DNA from 3 places in the Priestia sp. AB genome. Region 3 is predicted to be linked to each of the others. Evidence: riboswitches for the same ligand, from Rfam matches in the RefSeq annotation. Region 3 holds a riboswitch; each other region holds the start of a gene.
The links. Region 3 has a riboswitch for S-adenosylmethionine ahead of POF52_RS08570 (bifunctional homocysteine S-methyltransferase/methylenetetrahydrofolate reductase). Riboswitches for the same ligand answer to the same signal wherever they lie in the genome.
Positions count from the first base shown of each region.

Region 1: another riboswitch for S-adenosylmethionine. It lies ahead of POF52_RS19780 (methionine ABC transporter ATP-binding protein); the one in region 3 lies ahead of POF52_RS08570 (bifunctional homocysteine S-methyltransferase/methylenetetrahydrofolate reductase).
Region 2: another riboswitch for S-adenosylmethionine. It lies ahead of POF52_RS05515 (sulfite oxidase-like oxidoreductase); the one in region 3 lies ahead of POF52_RS08570 (bifunctional homocysteine S-methyltransferase/methylenetetrahydrofolate reductase).

Region 1 is NZ_JAQMYN010000006.1:302,694-309,685, reverse strand. It holds gene sufD (Fe-S cluster assembly protein SufD) at 1-190, opposite strand, end outside; gene sufC (Fe-S cluster assembly ATPase SufC) at 208-993, opposite strand; gene POF52_RS19795 (carboxymuconolactone decarboxylase family protein) at 1,233-1,598, opposite strand; gene POF52_RS19790 (MetQ/NlpA family ABC transporter substrate-binding protein) at 1,721-2,557, opposite strand; gene POF52_RS19785 (methionine ABC transporter permease) at 2,575-3,243, opposite strand; gene POF52_RS19780 (methionine ABC transporter ATP-binding protein) at 3,236-4,261, opposite strand; SAM riboswitch class I at 4,393-4,500, opposite strand; gene POF52_RS19775 (thioredoxin family protein) at 4,681-4,980, opposite strand; gene POF52_RS19770 (toprim domain-containing protein) at 4,995-5,345, opposite strand; gene POF52_RS19765 (YusG family protein) at 5,527-5,772, opposite strand; gene gcvH (glycine cleavage system protein GcvH) at 5,852-6,235, opposite strand; gene POF52_RS19755 (arsenate reductase family protein) at 6,371-6,727, opposite strand; gene POF52_RS19750 (acyl-CoA dehydrogenase family protein) at 6,844-6,992, opposite strand, start outside.
Region 2 is NZ_JAQMYN010000001.1:1,059,866-1,066,857, reverse strand. It holds gene POF52_RS05530 (molybdopterin molybdotransferase MoeA) at 1-410, opposite strand, end outside; gene moaC (cyclic pyranopterin monophosphate synthase MoaC) at 525-1,013, shown strand; gene POF52_RS05520 (MogA/MoaB family molybdenum cofactor biosynthesis protein) at 1,026-1,538, shown strand; partial or broken gene POF52_RS05515 (sulfite oxidase-like oxidoreductase) at 1,572-2,234, opposite strand; SAM riboswitch class I at 2,310-2,416, opposite strand; gene POF52_RS05510 (hypothetical protein) at 2,561-2,929, opposite strand; gene POF52_RS05505 (YjgB family protein) at 3,412-3,990, shown strand; gene POF52_RS05500 (GNAT family N-acetyltransferase) at 4,018-4,860, opposite strand; gene POF52_RS05495 (cyclase family protein) at 4,857-5,522, opposite strand; gene POF52_RS05490 (2-methylaconitate cis-trans isomerase PrpF family protein) at 5,616-6,743, opposite strand; gene POF52_RS05485 (LysR family transcriptional regulator) at 6,928-6,992, shown strand, end outside.
Region 3 is NZ_JAQMYN010000002.1:457,599-464,590, reverse strand. It holds gene POF52_RS08580 (HAD family hydrolase) at 1-417, opposite strand, end outside; gene metH (methionine synthase) at 794-4,237, opposite strand; gene POF52_RS08570 (bifunctional homocysteine S-methyltransferase/methylenetetrahydrofolate reductase) at 4,238-6,076, opposite strand; SAM riboswitch class I at 6,184-6,290, opposite strand; gene POF52_RS08565 (YkvI family membrane protein) at 6,630-6,992, shown strand, end outside.

The DNA of each region.
Region 1 (6,992 bases), on a different contig from region 3:
AAGTGTGCTTGTCAAAAGCAGTAAAATTCCATTTCGAAATGTTTGTTTTATCTGGCTTTGGAAGTGCAAGATCTTCTGCTTTTGCAAGAGCTTGTAAGCGAAGATCTAACAGCCAACTTGGTTCATTAGCTTCTTTTGAAAAGCTGCTGATGTACTCTTGATCAAATGGTAATTTCGTATCAATAGTCATAGAGATCCTCCTAACTCTTAAGCTTCTTGCTCTACAGTTTCGTCTTCAATACCTAATTCTTGTTTGATCCAGTCATAACCTTCTGCTTCTAGACGCTGTGCTAATTCTGGTCCGCCTGATTTTACAACGCGACCTTGCATCATAACGTGAACTTTATCTGGTGTAATGTAGTTTAATAAACGTTGGTAGTGAGTAATCATTAAGCAACCGAACTCGCTGCCGCGCAGTTCATTAATACCTTTTGATACAACTTTTAACGCATCGATATCTAATCCAGAGTCGATTTCATCTAAAATTGCAATTCCTGGTTGAAGCATCATTAATTGAAGAATTTCGTTACGCTTCTTCTCACCGCCAGAGAAACCTTCATTTAGGTAACGCTGTGCCATGTCTTGATCCATTTCTAAGAAATCCATGTTTTTGTCTAATTGACGGATAAATTTCATTAGTGAAATTTCTTCGCCTTCTTCACGACGAGCATTGATTGCTGAACGTAGGAAGTCTGCATTTGTTACACCGCTGATTTCACTTGGATATTGCATCGCTAGGAATAGACCTGCACGAGCGCGCTCATCTACTTCCATCTCAAGTACATCTTCGCCGTCTAGCGTGATGCTTCCTTGTGTAACCTCGTATTTAGGATGTCCCATGATTGCTGAAGATAATGTTGATTTACCAGTACCGTTTGGTCCCATGATTGCATGGATTTCGCCGCCCTTAACTTCTAAATTAACACCTTTTAAAATTTCTTTACCTTCAATTGCAACATGAAGATCTTTAATTGTTAAAGTTGACCCTGCCATATTAAAACCTCCAGTTATAGACGTATATAGTAAAAAACGATATACCTATATCTTTTTAATTATTCTCATTTTATTCTCATTACAATCTTATAACAAATGAAAACTTATAGCAACCTTTTGACCCAAAAGGTTTTAAACCATTATGTACATTTTTCAAGACTAAATCCACTCATAAAAAAGTTGCCTTAAAAGACTCCATAGAGCCTTCTAAGACAAGCTTTTTTACCCTCTTTATTTACTTAGTGCGTGTGGCTAGTCAGTTCTGAAATACACTCTTGGACAAGCGTAACGGACTGACTCATCGCTGCGCCTCCGCCAAATGCTGCTGACACTCCGCATGCTTCTAAAATTTCTTGTTCAGTTGCACCTTGATCAATGCAGCCTTTTGTATGATAAATCATACAGTACTCGTCTTGAGCTACTACGCTGATTCCTAACGCGATTAACTGCTTTTCTTTTTTAGAAAGAGAACCTTCTCCAAAACATGCTTCAGTAAACGCATTAAACGTTTTTGTTACTTCCGGCAATTTTTCGCTAAATTTCCCAACACCCATTTTATAATCATGAAGTGCTTGCTCAGTTGAATGACGTGCCTCTTGCTGCATAACGTCAGCTCCCATCATCAGTAAAGTTTTCACGGTTAGTATGCGTGAGAAAAATAAGAGTTATTCGTTTTCCCGCATACAAAAAAAGCACTTGCCCAGAGTGGGCAAGCGCTTTTCTTCTATTATTTATTTACCGGCAGTACTCCGCCTTTGTATTTTTCTTTAATGTAGTCCTGAATTTCTTTAGAGTGAAGAACTTTTACTAAAGCTTTCACCGTATCTTTATTTTCGTCGCCTTTGTGAACCGTAATAATGTTTGCATAAGGGTTATTTTCCTTGCTTTCAACTGCGATTGGATCTTTTACTGGATCTAAACCAGCATCGATAGCATAGTTAGCATTGATAACAACAGCGTCACCTTCATTGTTTTTGTACATTTGAGGTAACAATCCGCCTTCAACATCGGCTTTAAATTTTAAATTTTTAGGGTTTTCTACAATATCTTTAATTTGTGCATCTATTTTCTTTACGCCTGGCTTTAATTTGATCACGCCAGCTTTTTCAAAAATCGACAATATACGTCCTTGCTCTGCTACCGCATCACGCATAATAACTGTACCGTTTTTCGGAAGATCTTTTAAGCTTTTGTATTTTTTAGAGTAGATACCAATTGGTTCAATATGAATGGCACCGGCACTTACGAAATCATACCCTTTTTCACCCTTGTGATCTTTTAATACTGAATTCATATAAGGAACATGCTGGAAGTAGTTTGCATCAATTTCATTGTTTGCAAGAGCTGTGTTCGGTAAGATGTAATCTTGGAATTTTTTAATTTCTAAGTCAATTCCTTGTTTTTCTAAAATCGGTTTTGCTTGTTCTAAAATTTCAGCATGAGGCGTATTAGATGCACCCACGACAATTTTCTTTTCATCTTTTGATCCATTGTTAGATCCACACGCAGCTAATCCTACTACTAGTGCAGATGTTAATGCTAAAGCCGAAAGCCATTTTTTCATAATAAATAATCCTCCCTTTATCTTTTATCAATTTTTGCAGTAATCGCATCCCCAATAAGTTGGATAATAAATACAATAATCAAAATTAAGATTGTAGCGGCTAGCGTTACGTCATTATGACTGCGCTGGAATCCTTCTAAATATGCAAGGTTTCCAAGACCTCCAGCTCCAATCACACCCGCCATTGCCGTATAGCCGACTAATGCAATCGTCGTTACCGTCAAACCAGAAATTAAAGCTGGCAGCGATTCAGGTAACAGCACTTTAAAGATAATAGTACTTGTTGTTGCTCCCATTGATTTAGCAGCTTCAATAACACCTTTATCAATTTCACGCAGACCAATTTCTACAAGACGCGCATAAAATGGTGCTGCTCCAACAATTAAAGCAGGTAACGCTGCATTAGCACCTAAAATACTTCCTACCAATGCTTTGGTAAATGGAATCAGTAAAACAATTAAAATAATGAATGGAATGGAACGAAAGATATTTACAACTGCTGACACAATGGCATATAAAGGTTTGTTTTGCCAAAGCTGTCCTTTGGACGTTAAAAATAAAAGCAAGCCCAATAAAATACCTAGAACAAACGTGGCTATAACTGAAATAGCCGTCATATATAGTGTTTCATTTGTCGCTTGAATAAAATCATCTAAAATAACATTTGGAAATAGTTTCTCAAGCATTTGTCATTACCTCCACTTCTACCTGCTGCTCATGAATGTATGCAATGACTTTTTCAACTTCTGTTAATTCTCCGTCTAAATGAACGAACAACGTTCCGTATGAACCTGTTTGTGTATGAGAAATCTTTCCTTGCAAAATATTAATCGTTACATCAAACTGTTTTAAAATCGTTGTAATGAGCGGTTGCTCTGCTTTTCCGCCAACAAACGTCAGCTGAATAATTTGCCCGCTTGGATATAACTCCTGTACTTGTTCAATTGTTTCAAACGTTTCTTCTGGTTCAGAAATCTGTTGAACGAATCGTTTTGTAATCGGCTGCTTAGGTTTTCGGAACACTTCTAGCACTTGCCCTTCTTCTACCACTGCTCCATTTTCCATAACAGCTACCCGATGACAAATTTTACGAATAACGTGCATTTCATGAGTAATCAATACAATGGTTAACCCTAGCTTCTCATTAATATCTACTAACAGATCTAAAATGGAATCTGTCGTTTGAGGATCAAGCGCTGATGTTGCTTCATCACACAGCAATACTTTTGGGTTATTGGCTAGCGCTCGAGCAATACCAACACGCTGCTTTTGTCCACCGCTAAGCTGTGATGGATAAGCATTTTCACGCCCTTCAAGCCCGACTAGCTTGATAAGCTCGTCTACTTTTTTCATTCTTTTTTCTTTTGAGATCCCTGCTATTTCTAACGGAAAGGCAATATTTTCTCGCACCGTACGCGACCACAAGATATTAAAGTGCTGAAACACCATACTAATTTCTTGTCTAGCTTTTCTGAGTTTTCCGCCTTTAATTTTTCCAATATCATTACCTGCTACTTCGACCGTTCCTGTCGTTGGTGTTTCTAACCCGTTTAGCAAGCGAATTAAAGAACTTTTCCCCGCTCCGCTATAACCAATAATTCCGTAAATTTCACCTTGATTAACGGTTAGATTCACATTATCAACAGCTGTTACTTGACCGCTTTTAGCCTGATAAATTTTTGTAACGTCTGTTAATGTAATCATATTTCTTCACCTTCTTTAGTAAAAACTTAATTATGTTAGATTGCCCTATAGGATGAAAAAGCCGTAAAACAATTTTCCCCATCAAAAAAGCCTCTCTGCGCATGACAGAAAGGCTCTATATTTAATCCTTTCTCTCATCTTTCAAAGCGCATAGCTTTGCAGGAATTGGCACCATTTCAGTTAGTCTGACGGTTGCCGGGTTTCACAGGGCTCAGTCCCTCCACCTCTCTTGATAAGAGTTCGCAACAATTATTTTGTTTTTGGGAAATATTCATTCATTTATGAACATTCATGAGTGTGATTTTAGCATGTGTCAGATAGGCTGTCAACAGATTTTGTTCTTGGGATAATATCCCAATATTTCAACAGCCCCAACGGTTTGCTCTCTTTCAATTTCTTCATTTTAAACAAACGTTTGATTATCGAAGCTCTTCAAGTACGTGCTCGATGGAATGAAACGCATAGAGTTTTTTTACCATTTCGCCATTTTTCACTTCAATCAAACAAGGTACACTTTCAATTGAAAATACTTCTGCTTTTGAAGGCATATAATTTAAATTGCTCATTCCGATGGTCACACCGGGCAGCATCGCTTCTGCTACGGTTAACATTTTTTTTGCCAGCTGACATGTCCCGCAAAAAGGTGTATGGAAAAAGATAAACGCTCTTTGTCCTTCTTTTAACTGATCGTCAAGCTGTTTTTCGCTCCATTCTTGCATGTTGCTCATTCCTTTTATGTTAAAAATTCTGCATTAACATCGATATTGGCACTCAGTAATACTGTTGCTATGTGATGTCTAGGGGCGGCAGCAACCTCTCGGTACATTTTATCAATATATAGATGCTCTGCTTCCGGAAGCTCTCGTTTAAATTGTTTTCTTAGCTTATTCCCTGAATCATCAGAGTCAACGAGTATGTATACCTCTTTGTTAAACGTAAAGTCAATAATTTCATCCAGCTTTGATAAACTAATCGTACCGTTTGTACAAATAATTTCAATTGGTTCTCGAATGATATCTTGGATACGTTTTTTATCTGATTTTCCTTCAACAATAATTACTTTTTCAATTTCAATTAGCCCCATTTTCATCACCCATAATCGTCAGTTGTATAGTAACATCATTTCTTTATGCTATACAATATTCGTTAATGTATCACAGTTCACCTGTTTTTTAAAAGAAATTTGCAAGAAAGAACTGTTTTAAAAGGCAGCTTAAGCCATATTGTTTCCATAAAACAAGAAAAACAGCGGCAGTTGCCACTGTTTAGCACCATCCTGCTTCTTCGTCGCAGTCTGTATATTTTTGCGTTTCACCTTGCTTTTGTACATCCGTATATTGGTAGAACTTATTATTTTCTTGCGAATATCCTTCTTCAAAGCGGTATTCATTGCCGCTTGTTCCGTAACTAACTTCACCAATTGGCTGCTTATCAACATATAATTTCATGCCGCCGTCATGAAATTTAGCTGTAACGCGATCTGTAACGTCCATTTTTTGTTTTTCAAACATAAAAAGACACTCCTTTAGCTTGTTTACTAATAGAGTGTCCAGTCAAAAACTTTTCATAAAGACAATTTATGGAGGAATATTATCCTTCGTTTGTCATTTCTTCGTATTGCTCTGCTGTCATTAGCTTGTCTACTTGAGAAGCATCAGACGGTTTGATTGTAATCATCCATGCTTCTTCGTATGGAGATTCATTAACAAGTTCAGGGCTATCGCTTAAGTTATCGTTTACTGCTACAACTTCACCGCTAATTGGTGCGTAAAGCTCAGAAACTGTTTTTACTGATTCAACGCTGCCAAACGGCTCGTCAGCTTCTACTGTTGCTCCTACTTCTGGCAGTTCAACGAATACGATGTCGCCAAGCTCAGCTTGAGCGAAATGTGTAATACCTACACGGACAACGTCTCCTTCTGTTTTTACCCATTCATGCTCTTCAGAATAACGCAAATCTTTTGGTGTACTCATCTTAATCCCTCCAAAATATGTATCTTAATTTGTTTATATAAAAAGCGCCTTCAACGTGGAGAACACTTTCTACAACCTAAAATAACTTCCTATTAACAGTGTAACGTAAAAGGTAAAAATTTTCTATTTGAAAACTTACTTCCACACGTCCTCAAACTGCTCTTCTTTGAAGCCAAGCGTTACTTTTTGTCCATCTGTTAGCAGCGGACGCTTAATTAACATGCCATCTGACGCAAGAATAGACAGCAGTTCGTCTTTACTCGCACTGCTTACTTTATCTTTAAGCCCTAATTCGCGATACTTTTTACCGCTTGTATTAAAGAATTTTTTTAATTCTAAGCCGCTGTTCTGATAATAAGACTGCAGTTGCTCTTTTGTTGGCGGGTTTTCTACAATATGAATTTCTTCATATGCTACTCCGTTATCATCCAGCCACTTTTTTGCTTTTCGGCACGTACCACACTTTGGATATGAATAAAAAAATAATGACATTTCGTCAACCACCCTTTATTTTAAGCTTTTTTCGTATTTTAACACATCCTTTATCATTTACCTAGATAGAGGCTTCTTAAACAAAAAGAAGCTCGCGAAGCGAGCTCCTTTTTCCCTTAAACTGTGAACTTCTCTACTTCTAGAAGTGTTTTTGCAATCTCGCGCTTTACGCTAATCACATTGATTGGTGTATAGCGCGTTAACTTGCGAAGAGACGAAAGCATGACTCTAAGCGTATCACCTTGTTCAACGCCAATTAACGTTT
Region 2 (6,992 bases), on a different contig from region 3:
GACCTGCTTAACGCCATATACGTTTTGCCTTCTTTTTCATACGACTTCGTTACTTCAAGCATCACAACCGCATCACATGAATGAGGCACTTGCGCTCCTGTCATAATGCGCACCGCTTGAAACGGCTTTACTTCTTCTTCAAAAACAGAGCCAGCGCCGATTTCACCTACAACTTCGAACTCTACAGAATGTTCACTTGAGACTTCTACGCAGTCTTGCGCTCGAACCGCAAAGCCATCATAAAGCGATTTATTAAAATGAGGAACGTTTTGGTCGGCGATAATATCTTCTCCTAAATAGCGTCCATAGCTTTCGGTGATCGATACGCGTTCGATGCTGCCTTTTCTTTTATATGTCATGACTTTTTCAATTGCTTCAGGAATTGAAATAGGTGTTCTGCTTTCTAACATACATTCTTCACTTCCTTTATGTCTGTTCACTTTTTGCACTATGGTGTAAAATCATAGAATATCTCACTATTTCTATCATACAACAAAATTTACTGAAAAAGGATGAAAACACCGATGTCTTCTTTTACACATTTTAATGATCAAGGCCGTGCCAACATGGTCGATATTAGCGAAAAATCTATCACTCGCCGCGTTGCAACCGCTCGTTCAAGCATACTTGTTAACAAAGAAATTCACGAAGCGATTGTAGAACATAAAATTGGAAAAGGCGACGTCCTTGCTGTTGCACAAGTAGCGGGAATCATGGCAGCAAAACGCACGTCTGACATTATTCCGATGTGTCACCCCCTTCTATTAAAAGGCGTAAACCTTTCATTTGACTGGGATACAAGCAATAATCAGTACCGTTTATTAATAGAAGCAACGGTTAAAACGGAAGGCTCAACAGGCGTTGAAATGGAAGCTTTGACCGCTGCTTCTGCCTGCGCTCTAACCGTTTATGATATGTGCAAAGCCATTGATAAAGGAATGATTATTGGCGAAACGTATTTACTTGAAAAATCAGGCGGTAAAAACGGTGATTACAAGCGCACCGAAGCGTAAAGGAGGTACATAATGAGCGTACATGAACATAAATCTAAAGCAACTCAGCCCGTTCGCTGCAAAGTCATTACGGTATCAGACACACGTACGAAAGAAACCGATAAAAGCGGCGCGCTAATGATCCAGCTTCTGAAAGAACACGACATGCAGATCGTTTCCTATGAAATTGTAAAAGACGACCAAACGTCGATTCAACAAGCCATACTTGCTGGCTGCAGTGATGAGAACATTGACCTTGTTCTCACAAACGGCGGCACCGGCATTACAAAACGAGACGTCACAATTGAAGCCGTTCAAGCGCTGATTCATAAAGAAATCGTTGGATTTGGCGAGCTGTTTCGCATGCTGAGCTACACCGAAGATATTGGCAGCGCAGCAATTATGAGCCGGGCAATTGCCGGGACGATTAACGAAAAAGCCGTTTTTTCTATACCAGGATCAAGCGGTGCGGTTCGTCTAGCCATGACCAAGCTGATTTTACCTGAACTTCGCCACGTTGTGTGGGAATTAAACCGCCAGCGCTGACAAAATGCCTATGCACACACATAGGCATTTTTATTAATCATAGTCTTTATGTACCCACTCATCTTCTGGAATGCCCAAATCTTCTCCGGAAAAACGCTCTTCTTTAAACGGATCTCCTCTAAGATGAAAGCCGTTTTGCTCCCAAAAGCCAGGATGATTTTCATCAATAGCTTCAAAGCCTCGAAGCCATTTAACACTTTTCCAAAAGTACAAATGCGGAACAACCAATCGCAGCGGATATCCGTGCTTAGCTGTAAGCGGCTCTCCGTTAAAGGAATGAGCGAGAAGAATATCGTCTCTCAGTAAATCTTTTACCTCAATGTTTGACGTATAGTCATTATCTCCATGCAGCATGATGTATTTACTTTTTAACTCCACGCCAACTGCTTTTAAAAAGTCTGTAAACAGCACGCCCGTAAATTCATTATCAAGCCTTGTCCATCTCGTTACGCAGTGAATATCACATTTCACCGTTATTTGCGGCATGTCCAATATATCTTGATACGAAAGCGTCACTTCTTTGTTTACTAATCCAAACACTCGAAGCGTCCACTCCTCTAAGTTATACTCCGGCACGTCCCCTTCATGTAAAATTGGAAATCGCTCCGTTACTACCTAACCCGGAGGCACTCGTCCTTCATACTTTGCATCAATTTCCGGTGTTTTCATTCGTTTAATACGGTCTGCTTTGTTCAAATTATCACCTCGTTATTTTTTGTACATAAAAAGCCCTTCCTTAAATAAATAAGGAAGAGCTTTGTTTCAGCTTCTTCCTTATCTCTAAGAGCGATACACTCTTAAGGATTTGGCACCATTCTGTCATAGACAGCGGTTGCCGGGTTTCACAGGGCCAGTCCCTCCACCTCTCTTGATAAGGAAACAAATTGTATTTGTTTTATGTAATAAAGTCAGTATTAAGCTTTTTGTCATAATTGTCAATATTATTTTTCTTTTCCGCCAAAAAACTTTAAAGACAGATAGGGTTATAAGGTTTTAGTCTACTAAAATACCATGTAAAGCCTTTACCCTTCTCCATCAATCATCGTATACTTCCTGGCAAAGCGCTTGTAGTAAATTTGCTCATCCTCTTGTCCATCGTTAAAAACAAGTCGGTTATGATTAATATCTTTTTCTTTTAATACATAGCCTTTTTCATTCATCATATGAATATATTCATCTAAATGTCCTTTTTTCACCATATAATGAAGAGCATCGTCCGAATCTGCAGTCCTTGCTACACCTTGGCTTCCCACTTCTAACTTGAATACAGCTGTTGCTGTTTGAACGGGACGATAATCTCCAAACACTCTTTCCCAATTTAAGAGCAGCAGCGCGCCGGAAATTATTATACATCCTCCGGCCGCCACAGTTAGTACAAATCGTTTTGACACTACTTTCTCTCCTTTACATTCTTTTTCTTCTATTTAATACAACGGATTGCCCTAAACTTGTTTTTACGCCAAGTCCTAGATACACGGCAGCAATATATATATTTAACAAATACTTGATTTACTGTATCATACTTACAATTATTATCTAGTTTTTTATAAAACATTAGAACCCTCTCTATATTACGTTTTTTTTACCTAATAAAGGAACAGAAACCAATCTTTTCACCTATGATAAATGAATCGTTTTTTGCTTTTTACTTTAACTGACGTTTATATTCTGAAAGGCGTGTTACATTATATATATCAGTTACCAACTCAAACAAGACTCCTTGACTATTCCCACAAAGGTTTACCTATGCGGATGCTGCCTACCCCGCAAAGGGGGCGGCAGATGCTTAGGTCTAGCAACTCGGAGCTACCTGCTCTTTAGGTAGGTCCGAGTTGCTAAATCGATATAAATAAAGGAGGAAACGATTGTGAAAATGAAACAACGTTTTTCAAAAGTAGCTGCTGCTGCGACGATTACAGGAATTGCTGCGTTTGGATTTGCTCCCGTCGCTCAGCTTGATACAACAGCCCACGCAGCTACATCTCAAGAAACAAGCAGCCAAAGTCAAACAGCTGTAAAAAACATTAACGAAATTTATAACGCCGCAGTAAAAGGTGAAGTGCCACGCTTAACGGCAGACTTCAAAATTAGCAAAACACTGCGTCAAGACGTTCGCGATCAGTTCGGTCCCCCGCCTGAAGGTTCATCAAACAACTTTGACTACTATCATGCGGAAATGGGTCACCCTGGATACGCATTTGGCTATGATCAAAATAACGTCATTAACGAAATCCGCTATTTTGGTACAAATGTAGAGCGTCAAACAAATCTAGGCTCCATCACGCAAGCTAACTTAAAGAAAGAATTAGGTCAGCCGAACTTTACAGGCAAAGTAAAAGGTGATGGTACTACTCAAACGAAGTACACCTATCACGCCGGCGCCTATGATCTTGAATTCATTTTTGATGATAGCAAAACGTTAAATCACGTTAATTTAGTTAAAAAACCTTAAGTAATAGAAAAAGTAGCAGACAGCCTGCTACTTTTTTTCATGAAGTAAAACTAATGCGGAATCGGCTACGTGTTCATAGCCAATTTCCATGTAAATCTTGTTAGACGTAGGATTTGTCATATCTGTGTATAGACTTGTTGTTTGAAATCCCTTGTCTAGCATAAGCTGAGAAAGCGTGGACACACAGCTTGAGGCATAGCCTTTTTTACGTTCTTTTTGAGGCGTGTATACAAAGTTAATCGTAATGTTATGGGCCGTTGGACGCGTAGCATTGGCAATCGACACATACTCACCGTTCACTTCCCATAAAAATAGCCGTTCTGCTTTAATAAAAGCTTCTCCTGTTTTGACAGCTTGTTCTTTTGATACAGGGTCTCCAATGACGCCCATAAACTCCCAAATCCATTCTGTCACGAGCGGAAGGTGTTCCAATCTTGCTTTTACCAGCACTCCGTCAGCGTCCGAAGCTTTTTTTACTTTGTCTAGCCGATAAATGCGCTGATCCATTTTTAAAGAAGCTTCTTGATTTTTTAAATCTGCTAGTTTTTGAGAAAGATATAAAACCATTTGTCTTTCTCCAACTAAGCCCGGTATGTCGATTTCTTGTAACAGCTCTGCCGCTTCGCTTAGTTCACCCTCCGTTAGCTGCTGTATTTGAGACAGTATGATTTGCTTAGGATGGGTTTGCAGCAACACAAGCGCAGCACGGCTGTCTTTTAAAATAACACCCATAAAATTTGGTTTGCTGTTTTCCTGCACGCTGTGTAAAATGCCGAGCGCTAAGTTATGAAGAACTTCATTCTTTGATAAAAGCGGCTCTACTTGGTTTTTAAATTCCTGCACTTCTCTATATCTATGTAACTGGATCATTTTCTTTCTACCTCCGCAAATGCTCTTACCGGAAACGTTCCAACTCCTTTTATTTTAGGAGGCACGGCGTAAAATAAAAAGGACTCGGTTAGTTGATCTAAGTGACATAAGTGTTCAGCAATTACAATGTCCGCTCCTAACAGCAGCGTATGAGCTGGTCTTGCTTTTCCTTTTGTATCATCAATATTCATCGAATCAATTCCAACAAGAGCGGGCTGTTGAGACACTAAATAAGCTGCCGCGCTTTCTGTTAAGTATGGATGATTTTCTAAATAATCGGCTGTATTCCAGTAGCGATCCCATCCTGTATGAATTAATATCGCTTTGCCTTTTACATCTACATGTTGAAAATGAGATTCATCAATCGCTTTTAAAGTCGTGTCAACTGAAACGACTATTCCTTCTAACCCGGCTGTTTTATCAATAGCCGTTTGAGCTAAATCCGCTCCGTCTTTGTATCTGTGAAACGGCACGTCAATATATGTACCTGTATTCGTGACCATTTCAATTTTACCGATTTGAAATTCAGTGCCTGGTTCATAAAGCTTTCTAGACTCTTCCCGGCTTAAATAGTCGCAAATGATCGGTGCCGGCAAGCCTTTATGTGTGATAACTCCGTCTTCAATGATGTGGCTTAGATCAATATACGTTCTTTTTTTCATACATCCACCCACTTTTTCAATATTCAGTAAAAATATTCTAACATAAAAAAGCTCTTCCTAGTTTCCTAGAAAGAGCTTTTTTAGAGAACGTTATTAACTTGATAAACATACATCATACGTATGCTTTGTATAAACAAATCCTTCAAAAATAAGACGGGCTGTACGCACTACTTTGATTCCGTTAACCTGTCCATCTTTTAGATCCACACTGGTTTCCATAATTCCCATTGGATGAGCAAGTCGAACGGTATCACCTTTTAATTGAACCATTTCTGACGGAAGCGTGCCTTTTGTATAGATAGCCGCCGTTGTACAAATTGCTCCTGTAATCGCAAGCGTTTGATGCGGTTTTTGCATCGACATCATGCGGATTAATACGTCCATTTGAGAAGCAGTTTTTTCTCTGCCAGTCCCGTCGCGATGGTCCATAGGAGGAGAAATAATCGTCATTTTTGGAACCGCTGGTGATAGTTTAGTTGCTTTGTCTTGAGGTGCGAGCCCCGCTTTTTCCGCTGCAATGGAGCGAATTTCTTCAAATAGCTTCAGCTGTTTGTCCGTGTATTCATGGGGAAGTTCTGCTCCCTTTAGGCCAATATCCGCTGCTTTAACAAATACAAGCGGATTTCCTACATCAACAATTGATGCTTTTATCGTCCCGATGGATGTTTGCAGAAGATCGATAGCATTCCCGGTCGGAAGCAGTTTTCCAGTAACGGCTCCTTCTCCGTTTTCAAACGAAAGATAAATGGGTGAACCCGTACCTGGTACTCCAGGAATCATACACGATCCTTCTGTTTTCACTTTTCCGTTTTCTACTTCTACTTCCGCTACGATTACTTTTTTCGTATTCGTATTATAAATCCGCACTTTGGTCACCGGTTCCACAGGTTGTACAAGTCCTTGTTCGATAGCATAAGGTCCGACCGCTGAAGAGATATTGCCGCAGTTTCCTTTAAAATCAACGAGAGATTCGCTGATGCTAACCTGCGCAAACGTGTAATCTACGTCAGCTTTCTCTAAATCTGATTTTTTTATAATCGCGATTTTACTTGTCAGCGAATTAGCTCCGCCGAGTCCGTCAATTTGACGTTGATCCGGACTTCCCATTATATCTAGCAAAAACGGTTCCCAATCGGATTTGTTCACAGGCATTTCTTCATGATTGATAAAAACCCCTTTACTTGTTCCACCTCTCATAACCGTTACAGGAATGCGCGTCATATTAATCACCTTTCTCCCCTACTAACAAACGCCGAGGCGTTCATCAAACCATTTTATTTTTTTACTATTTAGAACCGGTTCATTTGCCATTTATCGTATAATAGAGGTGGTCATAAGTAAAATACATAAAATTTATTGTCTTTTTAAAAATTTTTTTATAATCTAAATACAAGGGGGAATCGGGATGGACCAAAAAGATTGGATATTAATTAAAACGCTTCACGAAGAAAAGAACATTACGCGAACGGC
Region 3 (6,992 bases):
TGAATCCGTCATTTCAATTTGTTCTTCGATAGGGAAAAACATGTGAGTTTCAATCGCTTCAATAATTTCATTTCGCTGCTCTACATAATTCGTGTCGTTTGAACAGACAAGCGTAATACGGTTAGGATCTATCGTTTTTTTATAAAGTTGAACCGCTAAATCATCTTCAAACACTTTTCCATGAAGTTCTTGATTTTCTTTGGTCCACACAAATCCTCCGTTTTGGCTAATGCGATGAAATGTATTATTAATATCAGTAGAAATCTTTAAAATTTCCGTATCCATTCGTCCAGAAGCAAGACAAACCTCTACTCCTTGGCGCTGAAGTTCACTAAGTGCGTCTGCATTATGCTGTTCTACGTATTTTTCTTCGTGTAAAAGAGTACCATCTAAGTCGCTTACAAATAATTTAATCATTTACTGAAAATTCCTTTCCTTAAAAAAATTTCTGTGATAAGAGCGTTACAAATTTATTACATTCCTTATTCTATCAGTGTTTCCCAAGGAACTCATAAAAAAAGCTCAAACCGGCGGTCAATTCAAAGAGATTAAGACATAACTACATCAATTTTTTCCGCTGGAGTCTTCGCCTTGCCCTTCAAACAGCTAGAAACAGCTACATGAAATCCAGTTCACGATCACAATGAAAAAAATTCGAACGCAGTTGATTCTCAATTAAGAATCTGGATTTACCGTTCGGATCTTTCTTCAGCTAAAATCCATTTGTCGCAGCTTTTTTTCAGGTTTGTTCACTGTAAAAAACAGCCGCGGTCTAAAAGACCGCGGCCATATTTTACAATACGTTAAAATATTTCGCTTCAGGATGTGCAAAAACAAGGGCTGTAACAGAAGCTTCTGGTTCCATCATGAAACCGTCTGTTAACTGAATGCCGATGTCTTCAGGTTTAAGTAATTTAAACAGTTTTGCTTGGTCTTCAAGGTCTGGACATGCAGGATATCCGAATGAAAAACGCTGACCTTGGTATTTGGCTGAAAAACGCTCCGCCATTGTAAAGTCAGGCGAATCAGGGAATCCCCAGCGGTCACGAATTTGCTGATGAACACGTTCTGCTAATCCTTCAGCTAGTTCAAGCGCAAGAGCTTGGAACACGTGACTCTTTAAAAACTCGCCGTTTTCTTTGAATTTCGCCGCGCGTTCGCGAATGCCTGTTCCTGCTGTTACAGAGAAGAAACATACATAGTCCATCTCTTTTTCTTTAGGCTTTGCAAAATCAGATAAGCACAGGAACTGTCCTTTTGTTTGCCGAGGGAAGGTAAAGCGTTCAATTTCTGTTTTTTCATCAGCAGGATCATAAATAATTAAATCATTTCCGTCTGCTTGAGCAGGGAAGAACTGATAAATAACCGCTGGCTTAATTAAGTTTTCTTTTAGTGCCAGTTCGAGCAGGTCATCAACGGTTTCTTTTAATTGAACAGCGCGCTCGTCTTTTTCAGCAAGCAGTTTATTCACTTTTCCTTTTAGTCCTAAGTGATGGCCTAAAAGCATCTGCCAGTTAATATACGGAAGAACCTGTGCCAAATCGTAGTGTTTGACAACGTGCCGCTTTAAATCAGCCGGTACAAAAACAGGAGCGTCCGTTGAAATGGCGGATCTTTCTAAAACAGCGGTAGCTGCTTGAGCGGTTTGAGGCTGGCGTTCTCGAACCGTTACTTTCTTTTCTTGCCGCGTTTTTAAATCTGCTAAAAGCTGAATAACTTCTTCTTTGTTCTGCAGCTTATTTGCTAACGCTAATCCGTCCATCGCATCTTTGGCGTAGAGGACCGCACCTTCATATTCCGGGGCAATTTTAAAGTCAGTAAATTTACGGGAAAGGGCAGCGCCTCCTACCATAATTGGAACATCAATGCTTGATTGTGTTAAATCCTGGGCAGTCAAAACCATTTGCTGAGCTGACTTTACTAGAAGACCTGACAGGCCAATGATGTCTGGCCTTTCTTCTTTTACTGCTTCAATCAGCTGCTGGGGCGTTACTTTAATTCCTAAATCAATTACTTTAAAACCATTGTTGCTTAAAATGATGTCTACTAAGTTTTTACCGATATCGTGCACGTCGCCTTTAACCGTTGCAAGAATAACTTTGCCTTTTCCAGAATCATTTTCAGTTGCTTCCATGTGAGGTTCTAAAAAGGCAACGGATGCTTTCATAACTTCCGCACTTTGAAGCACTTCTGCTACAATCAGCTGGTTGTCATTAAACAAACGTCCAACTTCCGCCATCCCCTTCATAAGCGGTCCGTTAATAATATCTAACGGATCATCATATTGAGCTAAAGCCTGTTCTAAATCAGGAAGCAATCCTTCTTTTGTACCTTCGACAATATACATTGCCAATCGTTCTTCGAGTGTTAACGTAGAAATTTCTACTTTTGCTTCTTTCTTTTTATCACGATAAAAGTCGGTAAACGTGCTTAACGTTTCATCAGTTGTGTTAAATAATAACGCATTAGCAAGCTCAATTTCAGCTTCTGGAATAGAAGCATAGCGCTCTAACTTTTCGGTATTAACAATGGCATAATCGAGTCCAGCCTGCGTACAGTGATAAAGGTAAACCGCATTTAGTACTTCACGTCCGACTGGAGGAAGACCGAATGACACGTTACTTACGCCAAGAATGGTCAGGCAATCAGGCAGGGCTTCTTTAATCATTTTAATTCCCTTAACTGTTTCTTCAGCAGAACCAATATATTGTTCATCACCAGTCCCTACAGGAAACACAAGAGGGTCAAAAATAATATCTTTTGAATTAAAGCCATGTTTTTCAACAAGCAGATCATGTGAGCGTTTAGCAATCTCTACTTTTCGTTCTGCAGTAACGGCCATGCCTGTTTCATCGATTGTACCGACAACCAGAGCTGCACCGAATTTTTTTACTAGCGGTAAGATTGCATCAAAACGCTCTTCACCATCTTCTAAGTTAATGGAGTTAATAATGACCTTACCTTGTGAGTACGTTAAAGCTTTTTCAATAACTTTCTCGTCGGTTGAATCGATTACAAGAGGAACCTTCACTTTTTTTACAACTTCTTGAATAAATTCCTCCATGTCTTCCATTTCTTCACGGTCCGGATCCGCTAAGCAAATATCAATAACGTGAGCACCATTTTTAACTTGAGCACGCGCAATTTCAGATGCTTCTTCAATTTTCCCTTCCGCAATCAGACGCTTGAACTTGCGAGAACCGATTACATTCGTACGTTCTCCCACAAAAAGAGGGCGCATAGAATCGTCATATACAAGTGGTTCAATACCGGTTACAGCATGGTTATGCTCGGAGCGATCAAGCGAACGGGGCGCAACCTCTTTTACCGCTTCAGCCAGTGCTTTAATATGAGCAGGCGTTGTACCGCAGCATCCGCCTACAAAGTTCAGCCAGCCTTTATCAGCAAACCCTTTAATTTTTTGAGCAAGCAGCTCAGGGGATTCATGATAATTGCCTTCTTCATCCGGAAGTCCAGCGTTTGGATAACAGCTAACTGCTGAAGTGGCTAGGTCTGAAAGAGAGCGAATATGATCCGTCATAAATTCAGGGCCTGTCGCGCAGTTAAGTCCGACTGAAAGAGGCTTCATGTGTTCCAGTGATAAGTAAAAAGATTCGATATCTTGCCCAGCGAGAGTTGTTCCCATCGGCTCAATTGTTCCTGAAATCATAATAGGAACTTCGATTTTTAGTTTTTCAAACGCCGCTGTAATGCCTAGAAATGCGGCTTTTACGTTCAGCATGTCTTGACAGGTTTCGACTAAAAGCAAGTCAACGCCGCCGTCTAACAAACCTCGAGCTTGCTCTTCGTACGATTCTACTAACTCAGGGAATGTAATACCTCCGGTAACAGAGAGAGTTTTAGTGGTAGGACCGATAGCTCCAGCTACGAACCTAGGCCATTCGGGAGTTGAATATTTATCGCGGGCTGCACAAGCAAGCTTCACAGCTTCGATATTCAATTCATACGCCAAGTGACCTAAATCGTATTCATCAAGTACGGTAGATGTTGAGCCAAACGTATTGGTTTCAATGATGTCAGCACCTGCTGCAAAGTACTCTTCATGAATGCGCTGAATCACATGAGGCGCTGTTCGAGTCAAATATTCGTTGCAGCCTTCATATTCTTCGCCGCCAAAATCTTCAGCGGTTAAATCAGCATCTTGAATCATCGTTCCCATTGCTCCATCGATGACGAGTATTCGCTTCTTTAGTTGTTGTTCGATAAGTGAGCTCATTTATATCTTCCTTTCTGATGTAACAAGTTGCTTGTCATGAATATAGCGTGTTAGAATTTCGGTCATTTCATAGCGCATAAACGGCGTAATTAAGTAAATACCGTCAAATAACTCATATGCTGTATCAATTAAGTTTTTTGCAATCGCAAGACCTTCGACTTCACCGCGGATTCGGTCATTTCCCGTTGCATCCATGCGTTCTAGAATATCTTCTGATAATTTAATTCCAGGTACTTCATGGTGAATAAATCGAGCATTTCTTGCGCTTGTTAACGGCATGATACCGATATATACCGGTGTTGTTAAATGTTTGGTTGCTTCATATACCTCTTCAATTTGCTTAGTTGAATAGAGAGGCTGAGTAATGAAATAGTGAGCCCCGCAGTCGATTTTCTTTTCCAAACGCTGAACGGCTCGGTCTAAGTGACGCACGTTTGGGTTAAAGGCAGCTGCAATGGAAAAATTGGTTTTTTGACCAAGTGGTTTGCCGGAATAAGATAGTCCTTCATTAAACTGAGCGATTAAACTAATCAAGTCAAATGAAGATAAATCGTAGACCGAAGTGGCGCCAGGGAAATCGCCAACTTTTGACGGATCACCGGTAATTGCAAGTACTTGATTCATTCCTAGCGTATGAAGTCCCATTAAATGAGATTGAAGTCCAATTAAATTTCGGTCGCGACAGGTAATATGAATAAGCGGTCGTGCTTTTGTTTCTTGCTGCATCAGTGTTGCCATTGCCAAGTTGCTGATGCGAGGTGAGGCAAGAGAATTATCAGCTAATGTAATAGCATCTACGCCGACTTTATCAAGTGCTTTTGCGCCTTCTAAAAATTTCGTGGGACCAAGCTGTTTAGGCGGATCTAGCTCGACGATAACCGAGCGGCGCTTCTTCACAATTTCATGCATATGAGGTTTATCCTGCTTCTCACGCTCTTGAACCCTAACGGCAGGTCTCATTTTAACGACTTTGCTTGTAATCGGAGGCAGGTCTTTTAAGGCAGATGACATTGCGCGTACGTGAGCTGGTGTTGTACCGCAGCATCCTCCAATTAAGCGAACCCCTTGTTCGCGGAATAAACGCGCGCTTTCTACAAAGTAGTCTTCATTTGTTTCATATTCCAGCTTTCCTTCCACATACGCCGGAAGGCTGGCATTAGGATAAGCAGATAAGAAAGCACGATCAGGAAGCGGTACTTCTTCAAGAGACTGAATCATATGATAAGGACCTAAACGGCAGTTTAGCCCGACAACATCTGCTCCCAGCGCCTCTAATTCTTTTAATGCATCTGCTAAAGGACGGCCATCTTGCAGTACGCCAATATCATGCAGGGAAACGTGGGTAATAATAGGCTTATCCGTTTCTTTTCTTGCCAGTGTAAGAACGGTTTTTAATTCTTCGAAGTCATAGTATGTTTCAAACAAAAGGCCATCCACGCCTTCATTTAAAAGCCAAAACATTTGTTCACGAATGCTTCGTTTAACCTCTTCTAAACTAATAGCGTTTTTTTGGAAAGAACGAATTCCGCCGAGTGTACCAACCACGTAAGCCTGATCTTTTGCAGCTTGTTTCGCTAATTTTACACCAGCAACATTGATGTCTTTGACTGAATCTTCTAATCCATAACGGGCAAGTTTTTGATAATTAGCAGCGTACGTATTTGTTTGAATAACGTTTGCACCAGCTTCTACATAGGCTCTGTGAATACGAGAAACCTCTTCTGATTTGGTGATGTTTAGTTCTTCAAAACAGCTGTCGATACCGTGTGAGTAAAGGAGGGTACCAGTGGCACCATCCCCAATTAAAATTTTAGACTTTAAATCTTCAAGTAACCCCATGTCAAAACCTCCTTAAATTGTTCCGCTTCTATTTTACGAGTGATTCGTTTTATGCAATATGCCGATAAAATAGAAAAAGTCTTCTTAAGAAGAAGACTTTTTTCGCCTTCTTATCTTCCAAGCAATAAATTGCTTGCTGGATTTAGCACCATGTCTCTAACGACTGGTTGCTGAGGTTTCAAAGGGCCAGTCCCTCCACCTCTCATGATAAGAATCAATTGTATATAATTGAAACATATTTTTTTAAATAGAAAGAATACTTATTTAATAATTTATCTGATTTTTAGAAATTATACAACAGTAAATTGTGAATTTCCAGCAAATATTGAGGAAAATTTAAAAGCTAAAGGGAAAATATCCGTATATTTTGTTTGGAAATGACTGTTATGTTAGGGGTTAAGGAGTTTTTTGTGAGAAATACAAAAAGAAAATGAAAAAAATAAACGAAAAGGCACAAGCGCTGGGGGATGCGTAGATTTCCACGTAAAAAGGCTCGTCTTTTTTTTATCGTTTCTACATATAGTGAACTATGAAGGGTAGAAGGGTGATGGGCATGAAAAGGTGGAAACTCACGCTGCAGGTTGCTGCTACGTATGTAGGCACCGTTGTAGGAGCCGGTTTTGCAACAGGCAAGGAAATCGTTCAATTTTTTACACAGTACGGGGAACTTGGAATGGTCGGAATTTTGGTCAGCGGCTTGTTTTTTATTTGGCTAGGTTCAAAAATGATGCTGCTTTCGCACGCAATTGGGGCTTCTTCTTATCAGCAGCTTAATACATATTTATTTGGTGATGTGCTTGGAAAAGCGGTAAACGGTGTAATGATTGTCATTTTATTTGGAGTAACTTCAGTCATGCTAGCGAGTACGGGGGCAATAGGAAAAGAACAGTTCGGGCTGTGGCCTCCTGTTGGGATG